DNA from 4 places in the Pantoea trifolii genome. Region 4 is predicted to be linked to each of the others. Evidence: predicted binding sites of a transcription regulator. Region 4 holds the regulator's gene; each other region holds the start of a gene.
The links. The regulator CRP, encoded in region 4, controls carbon source genes, mostly activating them, when cyclic AMP is high. The targets are predictions, from matches to a motif close to ATGTGANNNNNNTCACAT.
Positions count from the first base shown of each region.

Region 1 (5,432 bases), 2.4 Mb from region 4:
CATCGTTACGATAAAACGCGCTGTTATCAATCACGCCATACAGTAAGTCGGCTTTTGCCTGATTCAGCTTGTCCATCTCGGCCACGCCGCCCTTCTCTTTCAGCCATTTGAATACCAGGCCAGAGAGATACCATGCGAAAGTTGGCGGGGTGTTGAACATCGATTCGTTTTCGGCCAGCACCTTGTAATCAAGGATAGAAGGCACATAACGCTGTGCTTTACCCAGCAGGTCTTCGCGCACAACCACTAAGGTTAAGCCCGCCGGGCCAATATTTTTTTGCGCGCCAGCGTAGATCACGCCATAACGACTCACATCGATTGGACGAGACAGAATAGTAGAAGAGAGATCGGCAACCACAATCTTATCGCCAAAATCCGGCTCTTCATCGATGGCAATGCCATCAATCGTTTCGTTCGGGCAGAAATGGACGTAAGCCGCATCATCATTCAGCTGCCATTCACGCATTGGTAATAAAGCACGTTTACCATCACGCGTGGCTTTTATATCAATGGTATTTGGCGAGCAGAATTTTTCGGCTTCTTTAATTGCGCTGTGAGCCCAGTAACCGCCGTCAATATAATCTGCGGTTTTTGCGTCACCCAATAAGTTGCCGGGGATGGCCGCGAATTGTGCACGCGCACCGCCGTGGCAGAATAAAACTTTGTAATTGGCTGGGATCTTCAGCAGATCGCGAAAATCTTGTTCTGCTGCTTCAGCAACAGCAATAAACTCTTTACTGCGATGACTGATCTCCATCACCGAGGTGCCTAACCCGTGCCAGTTTGTCAGTTCTTGTTCTGCGCGACGGAGCACTTCTACCGGCAGCATAGCCGGGCCAGAGCTAAAATTATAAACCTGAGTCATTTCCCCTCACCACTGTCATATCGAACGGTTATGAATACCTCACCGGTTTTATCATTGCCTCCAGATGGCTGCAATCATTAATCCGGCAGCGATCACATTTCCAGAGCCAGCTCCACCGCAGCTTATGTCATAAATGCATTAAGCCATGGAATTTTGTGATGTAGTTCCAGAAAGAAAAGCGGGCAGCCGAATGGCATAAAAACCTTAACCAGACTGAGATAAATTTGGCTGACTGAATAGCGAAGCATGCATAAAACCCGTATTATTGCGCGCTTTACGCCCACCCCATTGACTTAAGAGAGCGCCACCATGACGCAAACGTTTATCCCCGGAAAAGACGCCGCACTGGAAGATTCCATTGCACGCTTTCAACAGAAACTGCAAGACCTTGGTTTCAATATTGAAGAAGCTTCCTGGCTGAATCCGGTACCACACGTCTGGTCAGTGCACATTCGCGATCGCGACTGCCCGCTGTGCTTTACAAATGGCAAAGGTGCTAGCAAAAAAGCCGCTCTGGCTTCAGCACTGGGCGAATATTTTGAGCGCCTCTCTACTAACTACTTCTTCGCCGATTTCTGGTTAGGTAAATCCATCGCTAATGGTGATTTTGTTCACTATCCGAATGAAAAGTGGTTCCCGCTCACCGAGGACGACAGCCTGCCAGAAGGCATTCTGGATGCGCGCCTCCGCAAATTTTATGATCCTGAAGAGAGCCTGGGTGCTTCAGAGCTGATTGATCTGCAATCCGGCAATGATGAGCGCGGTATTTGTGGCCTGCCATTTACCCGCCAATCTGACCAGCAAACGGTTTATATCCCGATGAACATCATCGGAAATCTGTACGTATCGAATGGTATGTCAGCCGGTAACACCGCGAATGAAGCGCGCGTACAGGGCCTGTCTGAGGTTTTTGAGCGCCATATCAAGAATCGCATCATCGCCGAATCCATCAGCCTGCCAGAAATTCCAGCAGAGGTGATGCAGCGTTATCCTGGCGTAATTGAAGCGATTGAACGTCTGGAAGCTGAAGGTTTCCCAATCTTCTCCTACGATGCTTCACTCGGCGGCAAATACCCGGTTATCTGCGTTGTGCTGTTCAATCCAGCAAATGGTACCTGTTTCGCTTCGTTTGGTGCACATCCGGACTTTGGCGTCGCACTTGAGCGTACCGTTACTGAACTGCTGCAGGGCCGCGGTCTGAAAGATCTCGACGTGTTCACTCCGCCAACGTTTGATGATGAAGAAGTGGCGGAACACGCTAACCTGGAAACGCATTTCATCGATTCAAGCGGTCTGATTTCATGGGATATGTTCAAAGACGATGCTGACTATCCTTTCGTCGACTGGAGCTTTGCGGGTACCACGCACGAAGAGTTTGATACGCTGATGGCGATCTTCCGTGCGGAAGATAAAGAAGTCTATATCGCTGACTATGAACATCTGAGCGTTTACGCTTGCCGCATTATCGTGCCTGGTATGTCTGATATTTATCCAGCGGAAGACCTACTGCTGGCGAATAACAGCATGGGTGCACCACTGCGCGAAACGCTGCTGGCGCTGCCGAAAAGCCAATGGGAACCTGAAGCTTATCTCGAGCTGATCGTGCAACTGGACGAGGAAGGTCATGATGACTTTACTCGCGTGCGCGAACTGCTGGGTCTGGCATCGGGTAAAGACAATGGCTGGTACACACTGCGTATCGGCGAGCTGAAAGCGATGCTAGCGCTGGCAGGTGGCGACCTGGATCAGGCTCTGATCTGGACTGAATGGACGATGGAATTCAACCAGTCCATCTTCAGCGAAGAACGCGCTAACTACTACCGCTGCCTGCAAACATTGCTGCTGCTGGCAATGGAAGAGGAACGCGATCCGCTTCAATATCATCGTGCCTTTATCCGTATGTATGGCCAGGCGGCAGTTGAGGCTGCTTCAGCGGCTATCAGTGGTGAAGCGCCTTTCTATGGATTGCAAGCGGTCGATCTGGACCTGAAAGCATTCCCTGCGCATCAATCATTACTCGCTGCCTATGAAAAATTGCAGACAGCTAAACGTCGTTACTGGGCACAAAAATAGCCTTAACGCTTTAATTCTTATTTATAGACATTAGCGTATTGCTAAATGGCACTGAAAAAAATCAGTGCCATTTTTTTATATTGAACATGCAAAGAGATTAAAGCGTATTATTGAATAACAATTATGCTTCATTCGTTAATGATATTTAACAAAATCGACCCTCAACTGCAGTCGCCTTCAACTTATTTTGCATAAATTAAAAATTATTTATTTTAATAAATTCAATTAGTTAATTGAAAAATGCATGCCAACTCGCTTCGCTTATCAGGTACCTTCCGGTCAAATATGATCCACATCAATTTCTGACCTATACTCCTTTGTTAGTATCTTTACAGGCAATTTTTGGAGAGCGTTAGTGTGAAAGCTGACAACCCTTTTAATTCATTATTACCGGCGGCAATGGCGAAAGTTGCAGAAGAGGCCGGCATATATAAAGCTACTAAACGTCCTTTAACCACATTCTTCCTTGCCATTACTGCTGGCGTATTTATTTCTATCGCATTTGTCTTCTATATCACTGCGACCACCGGAAGTGGAGCCATGCCCTACGGCATAGCAAAACTGATCGGCGGTATCTGTTTCTCACTCGGTTTAATGTTAGTGGTCGTGTGCGGAGCGGACCTGTTCACCTCAACTGTTCTGATCGTGGTGGCAAAAGCCAGCGGCCGTATCACCTGGCTGCAACTCGGTCGACATTGGTTGACCGTCTACATTGGTAATCTGTTTGGCGCGCTGTTCTTTGTAGCACTTATCTGGTTAGCCGGTGAACACATGGTGGCGAATGGTGCCTGGGGCTTAAACCTTCTGCAAACCGCTGACCACAAGATGCATCACACCTTTATCGAAGCCGTCAGTCTCGGCACGCTCGCCAATTTAATGGTTTGCCTGGCGGTATGGATGAGTTACTCCGGCCGCAGCCTGATGGATAAAATGTTTGCGATGATTTTACCGGTAGCGATGTTTGTTGCCTGCGGCTTTGAACATAGCATCGCAAACATGTTCCTGATTCCGATGGCCATTGTTATCCGTGACTTTGCCAGCCCGGAATTCTGGCAAATGGCGGGGGCAAGCGCAGCACAGTTTCCATCACTCAGCGTTAGCGATTTTATTCTTAACAACCTTATTCCCGTAACCATCGGCAACATTATTGGCGGCGGATTATTAGTCGGTTTGACCTACTGGGTAATCTATCTGCGTGGCGATGAGCCGGTGCATTAATGAATTGGTACGGGCGTGCTGAAGCAGCGCGCCATACGTCAAAGTCTCCCTAAATAAGGCAGGTATATCATGTCCGAACTGAATGAAAAAATGGCGTTAGCCTGGGAAGGATTTAGCGCCGGCGAATGGCAGAACAGCGTCAACGTCCGTGACTTTATCCAGAAAAACTATACACCGTATGAAGGCGACGAATCCTTCCTCGCGGGCGCGACGCCGGCCACTACTAAGCTGTGGGATAGCGTGCTTGAAGGTATTAAAATCGAGAACCGCACTCACGCGCCGGTGGATTTTGACACCGATTTGGCTTCAACCATCACCTCTCACGACGCCGGCTACATCAGCAAATCTCTGGAAAAAATTGTCGGTCTGCAAACTGAAGCGCCTCTGAAACGTGCCATCATTCCGTTTGGCGGCATCAAAATGGTTGAGGGCTCTTGCAAGGTTTATGGCCGCGAACTCGATCCCGCGCTGAAAAAGGTCTTCACTGATTACCGTAAAACTCATAACCAGGGCGTATTCGATGTTTATACCCCAGACATCATGCGCTGCCGTAAATCAGGCGTACTGACAGGTTTGCCTGATGCCTATGGCCGCGGTCGTATCATTGGTGACTATCGCCGCGTCGCGCTGTACGGCATCGATTACCTGATGAAAGACAAGGTTGCACAGTTTAATTCTCTGCAGAGCGATATGGAGAATGGCGTTGACCTCGAAGCCACCATTCGCCTGCGTGAAGAGATCTCTGAACAGCACCGTGCGCTAGGTCAGATCAAAGAGATGGCTGCGAAGTATGGTTCAGATATCTCACTGCCCGCGACCAATGCACAAGAAGCCGTACAGTGGACTTACTATGGCTATCTCGCGGCGGTGAAATCACAGAATGGTGCGGCGATGTCCTTCGGTCGCGTATCCACCTTCCTTGATGTGTATATCGAACGCGATATTCAGGCCGGGAAACTGATTGAAGAAGACGCACAGGAACTGATTGACCATCTGGTAATGAAATTGCGTATGGTGCGCTTCCTGCGTACGCCTGAATACGATGAGCTGTTCTCCGGTGATCCAATCTGGGCAACAGAATCATTAGCGGGTATGGGCGTCGATGGCCGTACTCTGGTGACCAAAAGCACCTTCCGTTTCCTGAATACGCTTTACACCATGGGACCATCTCCGGAGCCAAATATGACCATCCTGTGGTCAGAAAAACTGCCGGTTAACTTCAAGAAATACGCCGCAAAAGTTTCTATCGATACGTCCTCATTGCAATATGAGAATG
Region 1 covers NZ_JANIET010000001.1:1,487,389-1,492,820, reverse strand. Annotated here, with positions in the region: gene serC (3-phosphoserine/phosphohydroxythreonine transaminase) at 1-865, opposite strand, end outside; gene ycaO (30S ribosomal protein S12 methylthiotransferase accessory factor YcaO) at 1,175-2,938, shown strand; gene focA (formate transporter FocA) at 3,296-4,156, shown strand; gene pflB (formate C-acetyltransferase) at 4,226-5,432, shown strand, end outside.
Region 1: focA (formate transporter FocA) is a predicted target of CRP. The motif match lies at 3,222-3,239, and genes of this name have one in related genera.

Region 2 (5,432 bases), 1.7 Mb from region 4:
CCAGCTGTAGACAAAATCCTGCGCGGTAACCGGCTCGCCATTTGACCAGCGCGCATCTTTGCGCAGGGTAAATATCCAGGTTTTGTTGTCGTTGCTGCTCCAGCTTTGCGCCACGCCCGGAACGATCTTTCCGTGGGCATCCTGGTTGGTCAGCCCTTCAAACAGATCGCGCATCACCTGAATTTCCGGCAGGCCAACCGCCTTCATCGGATCGAGTGAAGCGGGTTCATCTTTAATATGGCGAACGATTTCCTGGGTGCTGGCCAGCTGTGCGCCCGACGGCACGTTGGCGGCGAATGCGGGTGAGACTGCACTGGCTACAATTAACGCAGTCAGCGTCTTGCGGAACGTTAGTTTCATCACCACTCCTTTACGCGAAAAAAATGGCGACCGCGAAGAGATTGTGTCGCCAGCAACGTTTGGCACTTTATCGCAAATTGCTGATTGATATATAGCTATTTCCCCGCAGGCTATTTACCGTTATGTTGAGGCTGGATTCCCGGTCACATTTTTTACCTTGAACGCCAGAAGGCTTTTGGCGGTGTTGGAAGCATTTCATAGAGGAACGTTATGTCGTCATACCATCCACGTCCGCTACGCGGCAAGCTGGACGCTGTCTGGCAACAATACGGGCAATCGGTGCTGGGCGCGCCACTGCTGTGGTTTCCGGCACCCGCCGCCGATGCCGAAAGCGGGCTGATTATCGCTGGCACGCACGGCGATGAGAATGCCGCGATTGCCACATTATCCGGTGCGATGCGTACCTTGCCGGGAGCGCTGCGGCGTCATCACGTTGTTCTGGCGGTCAATCCCGATGGTTGTCAGTTGGGGTTGCGCGCCAACGCCAACGGCGTCGATCTCAACCGTAACTTCCCCGCCGCTAACTGGCAGCATGGCGACACGGTATATCGCTGGAACAGTGAAGCGGATGAACGTGATGTGGTGCTTTCAACCGGATCAGGTCCCTCTTCCGAACCGGAAACCCGCGCGCTGTGCCAGCTCATTCATCAGATTAAACCGCGCTGGGTGGTTTCGTGGCATGAACCGCTGGCCTGCATTGACGATCCGCACCACAGCGATTTAGCAAAGTGGCTGGCGCAGCAGACCGCGCTGCCGGTGGTGAGTAGCGTGGGTTATGCCACGCCGGGTTCGTTTGGCAGCTGGTGCGACGATCTCGGCCTGTTGTGTATTACCGCCGAGATGCCGCCGATTTCGGTGGACGAAGCCACCGAAGTCTATCTGGAAGCGATGATCAATCTGCTGCGCTGGCAGCCAGCGGCTTAAGTACGCCGTGAGAGAAGTGCAGCGACGGTTCTACATCGGCCGCAAGCCAGGTTGGACCGTCGAGATCCGCGAACGTCGCGCGCGCCGTCAGCGGTAATGCCGCACGAATCGCCCGTGAGGTGCAGAGCATGCAGCCGAGCATAATGGCGAATCCCTGTTGCTGCGCCGCCTCTGCCAGCGCTAACGCTTCGGTTAATCCACCGGTTTTATCCAGCTTGATATTCACCATCTCATAGCGCCCTTTCAGCTGCGGCAGGCTTTCACGCGTGTGGCAGCTTTCATCGGCGCAGATTGGCAGCGGATGGATAAAGTTGCCCAGCGCGCTGTCTTCTGCGGCCGGCAGCGGCTGTTCCAGCATCGCGACATTGAGATCGGCCAGCAGCTGACAGCGTGCCGCCAGGCCTTCGGCATGCCAGGATTCGTTGGCATCGACAATCAAAGTCGCGTCCGGTACCGCGCTGCGTATCGCCACTAAACGTTCGCTAATAAGGTGATCGTCCATTTTGATTTTCAATAAACGCGCGCCATGTTGCCACAACGCCTGCGCGCTGCTGGCCATCGCATCTGGCGTATCGATGCTGATGGTATGTGCGGTGACAATCTCGTCGGCCAGTTGCACCGCGCACAATTGCACCAGACTTTTGCCCTGCTGCTGTCGCGCTAAATCCCACAGTGCGCAGTCGATGGCGTTACGTGCCGCGCCCGCCGGTAACGCCTGTTGCAGCGCTTCACGTGTCATCCCACTTTGCAACGCACTAAACTGCGAGGCGATCTGCTTGAGCACCGACGCCTCGCTTTCACCGTAGCGCGCGTACGGCGTCGCTTCCCCGACGCCTTTAACGCCATCCTGCTCGATCTCCACCACCACAACATGCGCCTCGGTGCGACTGCCGCGTGAAATAACAAACGGCGAATGTAACGGCCAGGCTTCCGGATAACTCTTCACTGTTCTCATTATTTCTCCTTAAATCCGTCGCTTAAATGCGAGCCGGCTCGATTATCGCCAGGAAATGCGCTCGTAAACCCTTAAAAATTATGTCATAAACAAGCGCTATACCTGTTCTGACGTTCCAAAAGTCAGATATTTCATCGTTAAAAAAGGAAATCGCATGTCTCAGACTGTTCACTTTCAGGGCAATCCGGTGCCGATTGCAGGCCAGTTCCCACAAGTTGGCGAGCAAGCTAAACCTTTCAGCCTGGTCGCCAAAGATCTTGCTGACGTATCCCTGGCTAATTATGCAGGCAAACGCAAAGTTCTGAACATTTTCCCAAGCATTGATACTGGCGTGTGTGCGGCTTCGGTGCGTAAGTTTAACGAGCGTTCAGGTGAAGCAGACAACACGGTCGTGCTGTGCATCTCTTCCGACCTGCCTTTTGCTCAGTCACGCTTCTGTGGCGCTGAGAACGTCAACAACGTGATCACGCTCTCTTCTCTGCGTGGCGCTGAGTTCAAAGAAAACTATGGCGTGGCGATTGCGGATGGCCCGCTGAAAGGCCTGACCGCGCGTGCCGTGGTGGTGCTGGATGAAAACGATAAAGTGATTTACAGCGAGCTGGTGAATGAAATCACCGAAGAGCCAAACTACGATGCGGCGCTGGCTGCGCTGAAGTAACGTTAGTCCGCTGTTAAGGCGAAACAGAAGCACCGAATGATTAATTCTTCGGTGCTTTTTTATGCCCGCCTTCAACTCAGATCCCTATTCAACCCATTGATTTATCGTGATACGTAGCACTTCGTCCTGCCCTGTTGCATTTTTACTGTGATTCTTGTTACCCGTATCACATTAATCAAAAAACATAAAACCCGTAACAGATCCCGCAATTGTTCCCGTCCGCTTCGCTACCTATAACTAAGCGTCAATTGCCCTTAAGCGATTCAAAGACAGGCGGGAATCTTTATGCAAGCAAGCTTATCCATTAAAGAAAAGTTCAGTTACGGCCTCGGCGATATGGCCAGCCATATCGCCATTGATAACGTTATTATTTTTCTCACCTTTTACTACACCGATGTGGTGGGCCTGCCCGCGATCTTTGTCGGCACGCTGTTTTTACTGGCGCGCGTCGCCGATGCGGTGATCGATCCGGCGATGGGGATGGTGGCTGACCGAACCCGTTCACGCTGGGGCAAATTCCGTCCCTGGCTATTGATGCTCGCGGTACCGTTCGGCGTCAGTTGTATGCTGATTTATGCGGTGCCGGAAAGCCTGTCGCTCATCGGAAAGATGATTTACGCCGCCGTGACTTACAGCCTGATGATGCTGATGTATACCGCCATCAATATTCCTTACTGCTCGATGGGGGCGATTATCACTGCCGATGATAATCAGCGCATCTCCCTGCAATCATGGCGTTTCTTCCTTGCCACGCTGGGCGGCGCAATGTCCACTTTCCTGATGATCCCCCTCGCCACCTGGCTGGGCGGCGGTAACAAACTGGACGGTTACTTCGCGGCGATGTCGATTATGGCGACGCTGGCAACCTTGCTGTTCTTTATCTGCTTCCTCAACACCCGCGAACGTATCAATGCGCCCGCCAACCACGGCAACTTTCTCGCCGATTTACGCGATTTACTGCGTAACGATCAGTGGCGCGTGGTCGCATTGCTGGTGTTCTGCAATATCTCGTTCGGCGTGGTTAGACTCGGCGCGATGATGTACTACGTCACCTATTTTCTGGGTAATGCCAGCCTCTTCATGTGGCTGCTGGCCGCGCATATCGTCGGCAAGAGCGTTGGTAGCGTGCTGGCAAAACTGCTAACGCGGCGCCTAAACAAGATCACCGCCTTTACCCTCAGCGCCATCACTGCCGGCGTGTTGAGTATCAGTATCGTGTTCCTGCCGGGATCGCTGGCGCTGTTAGTCGGCATGACGTTCATCGTCTCGAGCTTCTATCAGGTCACGACCACGCTGATGTGGGTGATGATGGCTGACGTAGTGGATTACGGTGAATATCGTCAGGGCAAGCGCCTCGATGGCACCGTCTTCTCCACGCTGCTCGCCGTATTGAAAATGGGCATGGCGGTTAGCGGCGCAATTGTCGGCTGGACGCTGGGTCTGAGCGGTTACGTTGCTCAGGCACCGCTTCAGCAACCCGCCGCCATGATGGCCATCGTCGCGCTGTTTTCGGTGGTTCCCGGCCTGCTGTCGCTGTTAAGCGCACTGGCGATGCGCGGCTACAAACTTAACGATGTCACCATGCGCACCATCAATCAGAACAAAGTGTCAGCCCAACCGGCTGCAACGGCTTCCACCCTTTTACAACCACAGGAGTTGTCATGAGTGAATTACGCGCCGAATCGCAGCGTATTATCTGGACATTTGACCGTCAGACCCTGGTTATCGAACCCTGGGGCGCGCATAGCCTGCGAGTACGAGCCACCTGTCAGCCTGAACTGATCGACCATGACTGGGCGTTGTTATCGCCTGCGGCTTGCGAGGTGGAGATCAAGCAGGAGCATGAATCCCTCAGCCTGTGCAACGGGAATATCACCGCCACGTTGAATATTCGCGGCCAACTGGCTTTTTACAATCAGTACGGAGAACTGCTGCTGGAAGAGTTCTGGCGTCAGCGCAGCACCGTGGGCATCGGCGCCAGCGAAAAGAGTCAGGACAAATACATCAGCGCGCTGAAGCTGGATGCGCGCGCCTTTCGACCGATTCCGGGAGGGAAATATCAGCTCAGCGTGCGCTTTGAGGCGCGAGCGGAGGAGAAAATTTATGGCATGGGCCAGTATCAGCAGGATTGTCTCGATCTGAAAGGCTGCACGCTGGAGCTTGCGCAACGCAACTCGCAGGCCAGCGTGCCGTTTATGGTATCCAATCTCGGCTACGGTTTGCTGTGGCATAACCCGGCCATCGGCGAAGTGACTTTTGGTAAAAACGGCACACGCTGGCAGGCCGAAGTTACCGATCAGATGGATTACTGGATCACTGCAGGCGACACACCGGCTGAGATCGTGCGTCAATATGGCCGCGCCACCGGCACAGCACCGATGATGCCCAGCTTTGCTACCGGCTTCTGGCAATGCAAACTGCGCTATCGCACTCAGCAGGAAGTATTAGAAGTAGCGCGCGAATATCGCCGCCTGCATCTGCCGCTCTCGGTAATTGTCATCGACTTTTTTCACTGGCCAAATCAGGGAACCTGGT
Region 2 covers NZ_JANIET010000001.1:2,167,090-2,172,521, forward strand. Annotated here, with positions in the region: gene NQH49_RS10055 (peptide ABC transporter substrate-binding protein) at 1-360, opposite strand, end outside; gene mpaA (murein tripeptide amidase MpaA) at 571-1,284, shown strand; gene ycjG (L-Ala-D/L-Glu epimerase) at 1,253-2,239, opposite strand; gene tpx (thiol peroxidase) at 2,394-2,897, shown strand; gene NQH49_RS10075 (glycoside-pentoside-hexuronide (GPH):cation symporter) at 3,183-4,562, shown strand; gene NQH49_RS10080 (glycoside hydrolase family 31 protein) at 4,559-5,432, shown strand, end outside.
Region 2: NQH49_RS10075 (glycoside-pentoside-hexuronide (GPH):cation symporter) is a predicted target of CRP. The motif match lies at 3,052-3,069, and genes of this name have one in related genera.

Region 3 (5,432 bases), 1.7 Mb from region 4:
GCAGTATTTCTCTCTCGCTCTCTACCGGCTTAATGGCGTTGGGATTGCTATTTACCGGGCCGCTATCGGATGCCATTGGGCGTAAATCGGTGATGGTTACCGCACTGTTGCTCGCCGCCATCTGCACTTTGATTTCCGCTACCATGAGTAGCTGGCAAGGCATTTTGCTGATGCGCGCGCTGATTGGCTTATCGCTGAGCGGCGTTGCGGCCGTTGGCATGACCTATCTGAGTGAAGAGATTCATCCACGCGTTATCGCCTTTTCCATGGGGCTGTATATCAGCGGTAACTCGATTGGTGGCATGAGTGGAAGATTGTTAACTGGCGTACTGACCGATTTCTTCTCCTGGCGCGTTGCGGTGGGCGTCATTGGGTGCTTCGCGTTGGCGGGTGCGCTGATGTTCTGGAAAATTCTGCCTGCATCCCGACATTTTCGTCCGGCGTCGCTGCGACCGCGCAGTTTATTGATCAACTTCCGTCTGCACTGGCGCGATAAAGGTTTGCCGCTGCTGTTCGCGGAGGGCTTCCTGCTGATGGGCGCGTTCGTCACGCTGTTCAACTACATCGGGTATCGCCTGTTAAGTGCGCCGTGGTCACTGAGTCAGGCGGTGGTTGGATTATTGTCGGTGGTGTATCTGACCGGTTCATGGAGTTCACCAAAAGCGGGCGCGATGACCAGCCGTTTTGGACGCGGTCCTGTGATGATTGGCGCGACTGCAATTATGCTGGCGGGATTGCTGCTGACGGCGTTTAACTCGCTGTGGCTGATTTTGCCCGGCATGATGCTGTTCACCGCCGGATTCTTTGCGGCACACTCGGTTGCCAGCGGCTGGATTGGCCCGCGCGCGCGTCGTGCTAAAGGCCAGGCATCGTCACTTTATCTGTTCAGTTATTACGTCGGTTCCAGCGTGGCCGGTACTTTAGGCGGCGTGTTCTGGCACAGCTACGGCTGGATGGGCGTAACGCTATTCATTAGCCTGCTATTATTAATGGCTTTGCTGGTTGGCTGGCGTTTGCAGTGCCGAAAACTGTAATACCTTTCATCTGTTAAACGGGGCGAATACGCCCCGTTCTCATCTCAAGTGGACGCCACACGGCGATCCCACAGTCCCAGATAAAACAAAATGGCTATTCGTCGCTATAATTCATTCCATTCCAACAATAGTTAGACTTTTTTTATTTCACAGCAATGAGGTCGTTAGATGGGACTCTATTATTACGTCGATAAGCACGCCGGCTATAACGACAACCATGTAGTACATGCAACGGGATGCCCGTTCTTACCCGCCGATGAGGCACGCCGTTTTCTTGGGACTTTCTACACGCCAAATGCCGCCATCCAGCAAGCACGTAAATTTTATGCCAGCGCGCTGGGCTGCGAGCATTGTTGTCCGGTTGGGGTAAAAAAAAACATGACGACTCAAAATAGCGTGGCACTAAAACACATGGTGAGACTCTGATAATCATGATTTGAGCGTGGTAGGGTAACCCCGCTGTTTTGTTAAGCACCGCTGAGGCGTTTCAAAATAACTATAATTTTACGTGTAATAATAACTGGACCTTAAGGCGTTCATTAGGGCGTCAGGTCCAGTCGCCTCTTCCCTCATTTCACCATTCCTGATTATTCTCGGCTTGATGCCAGAAAGCGTAATAACCTCAGGCTATTAACCACGCCTCCCAAGATAAAAAATAATCAGTAATAAAAGCCCGACAAACGGTTTCCCTTCGTTCATTAATGCTCCACAATAGCGGGAATTTGTGACCTCGGTCACTTTCTGGGGTGCCTTTTCGCCCTTTCACTCGCCGTCTGACAGATTTGAACTCCATGCAATCTACTACTGTTTCCCGTAAAACGGCCTGGCTACGCGTTGTATTGCTGGCTATTGCTGCTTTTGTCTTTAACACCACAGAATTCGTGCCTGTCGGTTTGCTGTCAGATATCGCTGCCAGCTATGACATGAAGACTGCCGATGTTGGCATCATGTTGACCATCTATGCGTGGGTCGTCGCACTATTGTCGCTGCCGTTGATGCTGTTAACGCGCAATATTGAGCGTCGGCTGCTGTTAGCCGTGCTGTTCATCGTGTTTGTCGCCAGTCATGTGCTCTCGTCCGTGGCATGGGATTTCACTTCGCTGGTTATCTCGCGCATCGGTATTGCCTTGGCGCACGCGGTGTTCTGGTCAATTACCGCTTCGCTGGCCATTCGCGTGGCGCCTGCGGGTAAGAAAACTCAGGCGTTAAGTATGCTGGCAACCGGTACCGCGCTGGCGATGGTGCTGGGCGTGCCGATTGGGCGTATCGTCGGTCAATATCTTGGCTGGCGTACCACCTTCGGCATGATCGGTTTGTCTGCATTGGTGTTGCTGATTTTGCTGATGCGCATCCTGCCGCGTCTGCCGAGCGAGCATACCGGTTCATTGAGCAGCGTACCGATGCTCTTCCGCCGTCCGGCGCTGGTAGCCATGTACATTCTGGTTACCGTGGTGGTGACGGCGCATTACACCGCTTATAGCTACATCGAACCCTTTATGCAGGTGGTCGCTAATGCGGATGACAATTTCACTACCCTGCTTTTATTGCTGTTTGGATCGGCGGGTATTATCGGCAGCGTGCTGTTCAGTACGCTGGGCAATAAATTCCCGTCAGCGATGCTGATCGCTGCTATCGCGATGATCACCTTAAGCATGGGCTTGCTGGTGTTTGCCGCAGTGCGTCCCGCTGCAATCACCGTGCTGTGCATCGTTTGGGGCATGGCAATGATGATGATTGGTCTGGCGATGCAGGTGCGCGTGCTGGCGCTGGCGCCGGATGCTACCGACGTCGCAATGTCGCTGTTCTCTGGTATCTACAACATCGGTATCGGCGCGGGTGCGCTGCTGGGAAATCAGGTCAGTTTGCATATGCAAATGTCGGACGTCGGTAACGTCGGCGGCATTATTGGCCTTGGAGCACTGTTCTGGTGTATCGCTATCTTCCGCCGCTATCCTCAACTGCGTTCTAACGGATAAGAAAAAAGGCTTCAGAAGGATTATCTTCTGAAGCCTTTTATTCACTTCTTACAGAATGCTTCATCGCACTCCGATCAACTCTCTTAGTTATAAATTACTGCTGTGCCATTTAGCTTGTTGTTGCCAGAGGTCGAAGTGATGCGGAATGACTTTGCTCCGGCAGCATTGGCCTTTTCCGCTAGCTGATTCTCCAGCGATGTCAGGTTGGTGCTACCTGATGCGCTAACCACACCAATTTGTTGTTGATTTAGCGGCGCTTCGTTTACTAAGTCTGCAGCCATGCTACCAAAAGCGATTGAGGACAATGCTACAGCAGCCAGGGTCAGTTTGATGCTTTTCATAATTTTGCTCTCTTAAACAGATGAATTAGGGTCGGTCGCGATTAAGTTAACAACCGTTAATTAAATGCTACTGCCGAAAGGGCGTGCTCGTCAATCATTTTATTAACGGTCATTATTTTAATCGAAAGTGGCGTGATTATGGGCTTCCCAGCCCTTTTCAACTTACCCATTTGGGTGCTTTGACCAGCGAAAAGCACAAACGGGCAAAGACGAACAGGCTCATTCCGGGCTGCGCTTGCATATTTATTTAATGATCGGTAATTTAATTGGGTGTTTCTACGCTTTGAGGTGCCCAATGACTGAAGTTATCGATGTGGTGAACAGGAAAACGCGCGGTCGCCCGAAAGTGTTTGACCGCAATGATGCCCTGGACAAGGCATTGATGTTGTTCTGGGCGCATGGTTATGAAGGCACGTCGTTGTCCGATTTGGTTAACGCTACCGGTGCGAAAGCCCCAACCCTTTATGCTGAATTTGAGAATAAAGAGGGTTTATTTCGTGCGGCGATGCAGCGATACATTGAAACCTTCAGCGCACAACGTAACGCAGTGCTGAACGATGATGCATCAGACGTGAAAACGGCAATTGAAGCCTATTTTCGGGCAACCGCCGCGTGCTTTACTGAATGTGATAAGCCAGCAGGCTGTTTCTTCATTTGTACGTCGAGCGCGCTCTCTTCCGGCTCGGAAGAAGTGGCGCAAATGCTGGCGCAGCAGCATCATGCGCAGGAATCAGCGTTAAAAGCATTCCTTGATACCCGGCAGCAGCGCGGTGAATTACCGCAATGTGCCAATAGTGCAACCCTGGCCAGCTATCTGGCGTGTTTACTGCAGGGAATGTCGGTACGTGCGCGTGAAGGGGCCAATCGAGAGGATCTTGACCAGATTGTGGATACGCAGATGGCAATCTGGCCCGCTCTGGCGGGATATTGTGAGTTGAGCACCAAATAAAATTTCAGACCGACTTCCCTGTCGGCCTGAAATTACTGCCTCTATTCGAGCGGTGAGGCGAGCGAGCGTTAAGGCAGGAAAAACATCGGTTTTAACGCCGCACTCACCGGACTGTTATCCGGATTGGATGGCATTAAATCCTTCATGGATGCCCACCAACGCTGACACACCTCCGTTTTTGCCACGGCTTCCCAGCGCGCTTCAGACTCAATTTCCACGCTGGCAAACAGCAGATTACGTTCAGCATCCAGCCAGATAGCGTAATTGTGCGCGCCATGCGCTTTTAACGTCTCGGCCAGCTCCGGCCAAATTGGCGTGTGACGGCGCAGATACTCATCGTGGCAGTGTGCATGCACCTGCATCACAAAGGCTTTACGCAACATCGCTGCGCTCCGCCTGCAGAGCGGCTTGCCACGGCTTAACGTTGAAGCGCTCACCCAGCGCGATCAGTTGCTCAGTGGTGATGCTTTGACGAATGCCACCCATCGACAGCGCTTTCACCACCACTTCGGAGGATTTCTCCGCAGTGTCGATCAGGCCAAAAGTCTCATCGAGGTTTGGACCGGCGCCAAAGATGCCATGGAACGGCCACATCACAATGCTGTGTTTTGCCATCGCGTCTGCTGTTGCCTGGCCGATTCCGTCAGTGCCTGGCACCATCCACGGCAGAATACCGACGCCATCCGGGAACACCACCAGACATTCGGTGCTGCCTTCCCACAGCAGGCGTGTGAAGCGTGCGGAATCCAGATCGACCACATAGCTCAGTGCCATAAAGTTGGTGGCGTGGCAGTGCATGATGACGCGATCAACGCCGTTTGAGACCTGCTTACGCACGCTGTGTGACTGGAAGTGAGCTGCCAGCTCTGACGTTGGCAGGCCGCCGTTACTCAAACCCCAGTGGATTTTGTATGACAAGCCTTTGTCATCGACCTGCAACAGCGCCAGACAATCAGCCGGGTCGATCTGTACGTTACGGAAAAACTTACCCGATCCGGTAACCAGGAACCAATCATTGGCCAGCGCTGGAGCAGGCTTGGTCAGCTCAATACAGCGCGGCTCAGCATAGAAATCACCGGCGAAATCTTTAACTTCTTCCGGCAGTAAACGTAAGCTGACGTTGCCGCCGTTA
Region 3 covers NZ_JANIET010000001.1:2,099,787-2,105,218, forward strand. Annotated here, with positions in the region: gene NQH49_RS09765 (multidrug efflux MFS transporter YnfM/SxtP(Kp)) at 1-1,034, shown strand, start outside; gene NQH49_RS09770 (hypothetical protein) at 1,203-1,460, shown strand; gene NQH49_RS09775 (sugar transporter) at 1,826-3,010, shown strand; gene bhsA (multiple stress resistance protein BhsA) at 3,094-3,351, opposite strand; gene NQH49_RS09785 (TetR/AcrR family transcriptional regulator) at 3,647-4,300, shown strand; gene rhaM (L-rhamnose mutarotase) at 4,369-4,683, opposite strand; gene rhaD (rhamnulose-1-phosphate aldolase) at 4,673-5,432, opposite strand, start outside.
Region 3: NQH49_RS09775 (sugar transporter) is a predicted target of CRP. The motif match lies at 1,757-1,774, and genes of this name have one in related genera.

Region 4 (5,432 bases):
TTGGCGGCCAGCCGAAATACTCCGATGGCTTCGGTCCAAAACCGGCGGATATCGTGCATGTGCCGTTCAACGATCTCAATGCGGTAAAAGCGGTGATTGATGATCACACCTGCGCCATCGTGGTCGAGCCGATTCAGGGCGAAGGCGGCGTAATGCCGGCCACGCCAGAGTTTATGCAAGGTCTGCGCGCGCTGTGCGATGAACACAATGCGCTGCTGGTGCTGGATGAAGTGCAGAGCGGTATGGGACGTAGCGGCAAACTGTTTGCGTATGAGCATTACGGTATCAAGCCCGATATTATTACCAGCGCGAAAGCGCTGGGCGGCGGTTTCCCGGTGAGCGCGATGTTGACTACCAACGAAATCGCCTCGGTGATGGCGCCGGGCGTTCACGGTACCACTTACGGCGGCAATCCGCTGGCCTGTGCCATCGCTGAAACGGCGCTGGATATCATCAACACGCCAGAAGTACTGGAAGGCGTTGAAGCACGTCGTCAGCAGTTCGTTGAAGCGCTGCAAGCCATCGACAGCAAATTCGCTATCTTCAGCGAGATTCGTGGCAAAGGGCTGCTGATTGGTGCCGCGCTGAAGCCGCAGTTCGCCAGCAAAGCGCGTGACATCCTCAACGCTTCTGCAGCGGAAGGGCTGATGATTCTCACCGCCGGTACCGACGTGATCCGTTTTGTGCCGTCGCTGGTGATTGAACCTACCGATATCGCCGAAGGCATGACGCGTTTCGCCAGCGCGATTGAAAAGGTGCTGGCCGCTTAATCCGCTTTCGGACGTAACACCTTGAGCCAGCGGCCATGATGCGGTCGCTGGCTCCACGCCAGCGAAGAGATGGTGTGCATCACGTTGAGGTGCTGCAAAATCCGCTTCACATGCTGTTCGACAATCGTCACCGGCCCTTCATTGAGATTCTCCGGTGCTTCCAGAATATTGCTGTCGTTGCCCGGCCCATCATACGCCAGTCGCTGCTGACAACGCTGCAGCGCGATTTCACAGGATTGCAGATAACGTTCCGCCAGCTTGGCCGTCAACATGGTGTGCTCACGCGCCAGAATCGTCATGGCGTTAATATGCTCGACGATGAACTGACTGTGCGTAACCCACATGCGCATATCTTTCAGGTATTGCAGATTAAAGCCTGGTTCGCTCGATGCCTGGTTCAATGAGTTGAACAGCGCGTTGTGCGCCTGATTAACCTTCATGCGCTGATAAGCCAGTTTCTCCGGCGACTGTTCCGGGCCTAACAGCATTCGCAGCGCTTCCTGATAGGCTTCCAGCGCATCGTGCGCGTTCTTGCGCAGCAGTCCGCTTTGCCACTGCGGCCACAGCCAAATCATCCCGGCGAAGGCAATCAAACAGCCCATCAAGGTATCCATCATGCGCGGCAGCAGAAACTGTGCGCCGTTGAGCGACAGCAGCTGCAGCGAATACACCGCCGTGACGGTGAAGCCAATCATCGACCAGCCGTAATATTTCCGCGTGATCAGATAACTCGCCAGCGTGATCCCTAGCATAAACAGCAGCGTGATCGATTCCGGCACCGCCAGCTGGAGCGACGCGGCGGCGATCAGCAATCCGGCAAAAGTGCCCAGCGCACGGTGCTGGATGCGCACGCGCGTCGCGCTGTAACCGTTCTGGCTGACGAACATGATGGTCATCAGAATCCAGTAAGGTTTGGGAATGTTGAAGAACAGCGCCAGCGCGCTGCCAAACATCAGCATCACGGCAAAGCGTGCCGCGGTGCGTAACGCGGTGGATTTGAATGACAGATAACTGCGCAGCGCGGGTAACAGCGGCAAACGGCGCTGGCGATCGGCCATCAGGTCACGCGTGTAGAGCGGCTTCTGCGTACGCAACACGCGGGCGATGCGGCTGAAGTGATACAGGCAGAAGTTGCCGACCGGGTTATCCGGATGCTGGCGCGCAATTTTCTCCAACGCGCCGAGCTGTTTCTCCATATGAAAACGGTCTGGCAGCTGATGGTAGAGAATTGCATCCGCCAGCACGCGCAGTCGCGCCGAGATGATTTTGGCGTTCCAGCGAATCACCGCTTCGGCGTGGCTCTCTTCAACCAGCTTCTGCACCTCTTCCGGCTGATGCAAACTCACCGAGATGTGTTCCTGTAAATCCAGCGCCACCTGGAAAGCGCGCGTCAGGCGTTTGTGGCTGTTATCGCGACTGGCCGACAGCATATGCATTTGCTGGTAGCAGGTGGTGATGAGATCGACCGCCTTTTGCTGACGTGCCAGCAACGGTGGCAGCGCTTTTTCCGGATCGGTCAGCTGCGTCAGTAAGGTGTATTTGGCATCGCAGTAATCCGCCAGCTCGCGGAACAGCAGGCTGAGCGACTCGCGCATCGGCTGCTCTTTCCACAGCCAGAACCAGAACCAGTTGAATAAGCCGTACCATAGCGTGCCGCCAATGTAGAGCAGCGGCGGCACCCACATCGGCATGCGTCCAACCAGGCTGAGCGTGAAAATAGCGGCAATCAAAGTCGCGGGCAGCAATCGTGCATGCAGCGGGCCGATTTCGCCGGTCACGCCAATCAGCAGCGGCAACGCCAGCAAAATCAGCGGCAGCGGAACCTGATAAGCGGTGAGGATTTGCATCAGGAAACTGCCGGTGGCAAACAGCGAACCCCCCACAATCAGGCGTTTGAAGAAGCGTTTGTGCGGCGTATCCAGACCCGCCATGTTGCAGCAGGCCGGCACTAATGAGAACAGCAGACCTTTTTGCAGATCGCCAAACAGCCAGCCGAGAGCCACAGGCAGGCACAGCACCAGCGTTTGCCGCAGCGCGTAGTTAACTTCGGGATGATAGATGATTCGACGCCACATCAGCTCATCGCAAATAGAAACGGCGCGATGTTGCCATCACGCCGTGGGTGAGAAGAAATTAGCGGGTGCCGTAAACGACGATGGTTTTACCGTGTGCGGAGATCAGGTTCTGATCTTCCAGCATTTTCAGGATACGACCCACGGTTTCGCGTGAGCAGCCCACGATCTGACCAATCTCCTGACGGGTGATTTTGATTTGCATCCCGTCTGGGTGAGTCATCGCATCTGGTTGTTTGGCCAGATTTAGCAGCGTTTGCGCGATACGTCCGGTGACATCGAGGAAGGCAAGGTTGCCCACTTTCTCAGATGTGACTTGCAGACGACGCGCCATTTGCGACGAAAGTCGCATTAAAATATCCGGGTTTACCTGAATCAGCTGACGGAATTTTTTGTATGAAATTTCAGCCACTTCGCAGGCAGACTTCGCACGTACCCAGGCACTACGTTCCTGGCCTTCTTCGAAAAGACCGAGTTCGCCGATGAAATCTCCCTGATTGAGGTAGGAGAGAATCATCTCTTTGCCTTCTTCATCTTTAATCAGTACCGCTACGGAACCTTTTACGATGTAGTACAGCGTTTCCGCTTTCTCACCCTGATGGATGAGCGTGCTTTTGGATGGATATTTGTGAATATGGCAATGGGACAGGAACCATTCGAGTGTAGGGTCTGTTTGCGGTTTGCCGAGAACCATTCGCTATTATCCTCTGTTGTAATCGTGCCCAAAACACAGGGGGCATTTTTCCCTGTCAGGCGGTTTAATCGTCGAGCGTTTCCAGTAAAGGAAAAATTATTCCGGGTGGACTCTTAAGCTACGCTTTTGATTCTTCCGGCCTTCGTCTGTGATGACGAAAATATTTTCAGCACTGTTTGTAGCACAGCTTTTGCGAGCTGTCTTGTGTTGTCTCGCTTCAGCACAAGGGGGATTACTCTGGATTGCTGTTTGTCAGGTGAAAGCGTACTCTGGCGGCAAAACCGCCGCTTCAGGAGAGAGAATAATGCAGGCACGAGTGAAATGGGTGGAAGGTCTTACCTTTCTCGGAGAATCCTCATCTGGCCATCAGGTATTAATGGACGGTAATTCCGGTGACAAAGCGCCAAGTCCAATGGAGATGGTGCTGATGGCCGCAGGCGGCTGTAGCGCCATTGATGTGGTTTCGATCCTGCAAAAAGGGCGCAGCGATGTGGCCGATTGCGAAGTGAAACTCACCTCAGAACGCCGTGAAGAAGCGCCACGCATTTTTACCACTATCAACCTGCATTTTATTGTCAGCGGCAAAGCATTGAGCGATAAAGCGGTTGCGCGCGCGGTTGATCTGTCGGCGGAAAAATATTGCTCGGTGGCGATCATGCTGGGTAAAGGCGTGGAAATTACCCACAGCTATGAGGTTGTCGAGTTGTAATCGGTCGAAGGGGAGGCATTCATGCCTCCCTTTTCACCGCCCGCACCAAACCTATTCAATCCGCTTCCCTTCAATCAGTCGCTGTACCAGCGGCAGCATAATCAGCTCCATCGCCAATCCCATTTTGCCGCCCGGCACCACCAGCGTATTGATGTGGGAAATAAACGATCCCTGAATCATCGCCAGCAGATAGGGGAACGCGATGCCTTCCAGGCCACGGAAATGAATCACCACGAAGCTTTCGTCGAGCGAGGGAATTTCGCGGGCGGCAAACGGGTTTGAGGTATCAACGGTCGGCACGCGCTGGAAGTTAATGTGGGTGCGCGAGAACTGCGGCGTGATGAAGTTAATGTAATCCTCCATCGAACGTACCACCGAATCCATTACTGCTTCGCGTGAATGGCCGCGCTCGCCGGTGTCACGCACTAGCTTCTGAATCCACTCAAGGTTAACAATCGGCACCACGCCAACCAGCAGATCGACATGCTCCGCCACATTTTGCTGCTGCGTGACCACGCCGCCGTGCAAGCCTTCATAAAACAGCACATCGGTGTTTTCTGGTAGCGGCTGCCACGGCGTGAAAGTGCCCGGTACCTGATTCCACGGCACCGCTTCATCGTAGGTGTGCAGATATTTGCGTGATTCGCCGAGGCCGGTTTGACCGTAATGTTTGAACGTCTGCTCCAGTAGACCGAAATCATTGGCTTCCGGGCCGAAGTAGCTGATGTGGCGACCGAGATCGCGTGCTTTGCGGATCGCCATGTCCATTTCCGGACGCGTGAAGCGATGGAAACTGTCGCCCTCGAGTTCCGCCGCATGCAGGTTCAGCTGCTGGAAAATCTTACGGAAGGCGAGGCTGGTGGTGGTGGTTCCGGCGCCGCTGGAACCGGTGACGGCAATAATTGGATGCCTGGCTGACATAACAGAGCTCCCTGTGAAGTCCGGCGATGAGCATTGTTACCACGAATTGCCGCGGGGTGCATCAGCCGCGAAATTCACCCTTCGGCATAATATTGATCGATTCATGCAGTTCCGACCACACCAGCACCACGTCGCCGCGCTCCAGCTGGCGGCGCACGTCGGCGACTTTTTGCAGCAAACTGCGTTCCTGCTCGCCGTAATCGGTGCCTTCGCGTAACACGAAGGTTTCAATCAGATTTTCCAGCGTCTCCGCTTCGAGTTGTTGC
Region 4 covers NZ_JANIET010000001.1:3,838,307-3,843,738, reverse strand. Annotated here, with positions in the region: gene argD (bifunctional acetylornithine/succinyldiaminopimelate transaminase) at 1-770, shown strand, start outside; gene NQH49_RS17915 (YccS/YhfK family putative transporter) at 767-2,845, opposite strand; gene crp (cAMP-activated global transcriptional regulator CRP) at 2,904-3,536, opposite strand; gene NQH49_RS17905 (OsmC family protein) at 3,841-4,245, shown strand; gene NQH49_RS17900 (phosphoribulokinase) at 4,297-5,166, opposite strand; gene NQH49_RS17895 (YheU family protein) at 5,228-5,432, opposite strand, start outside.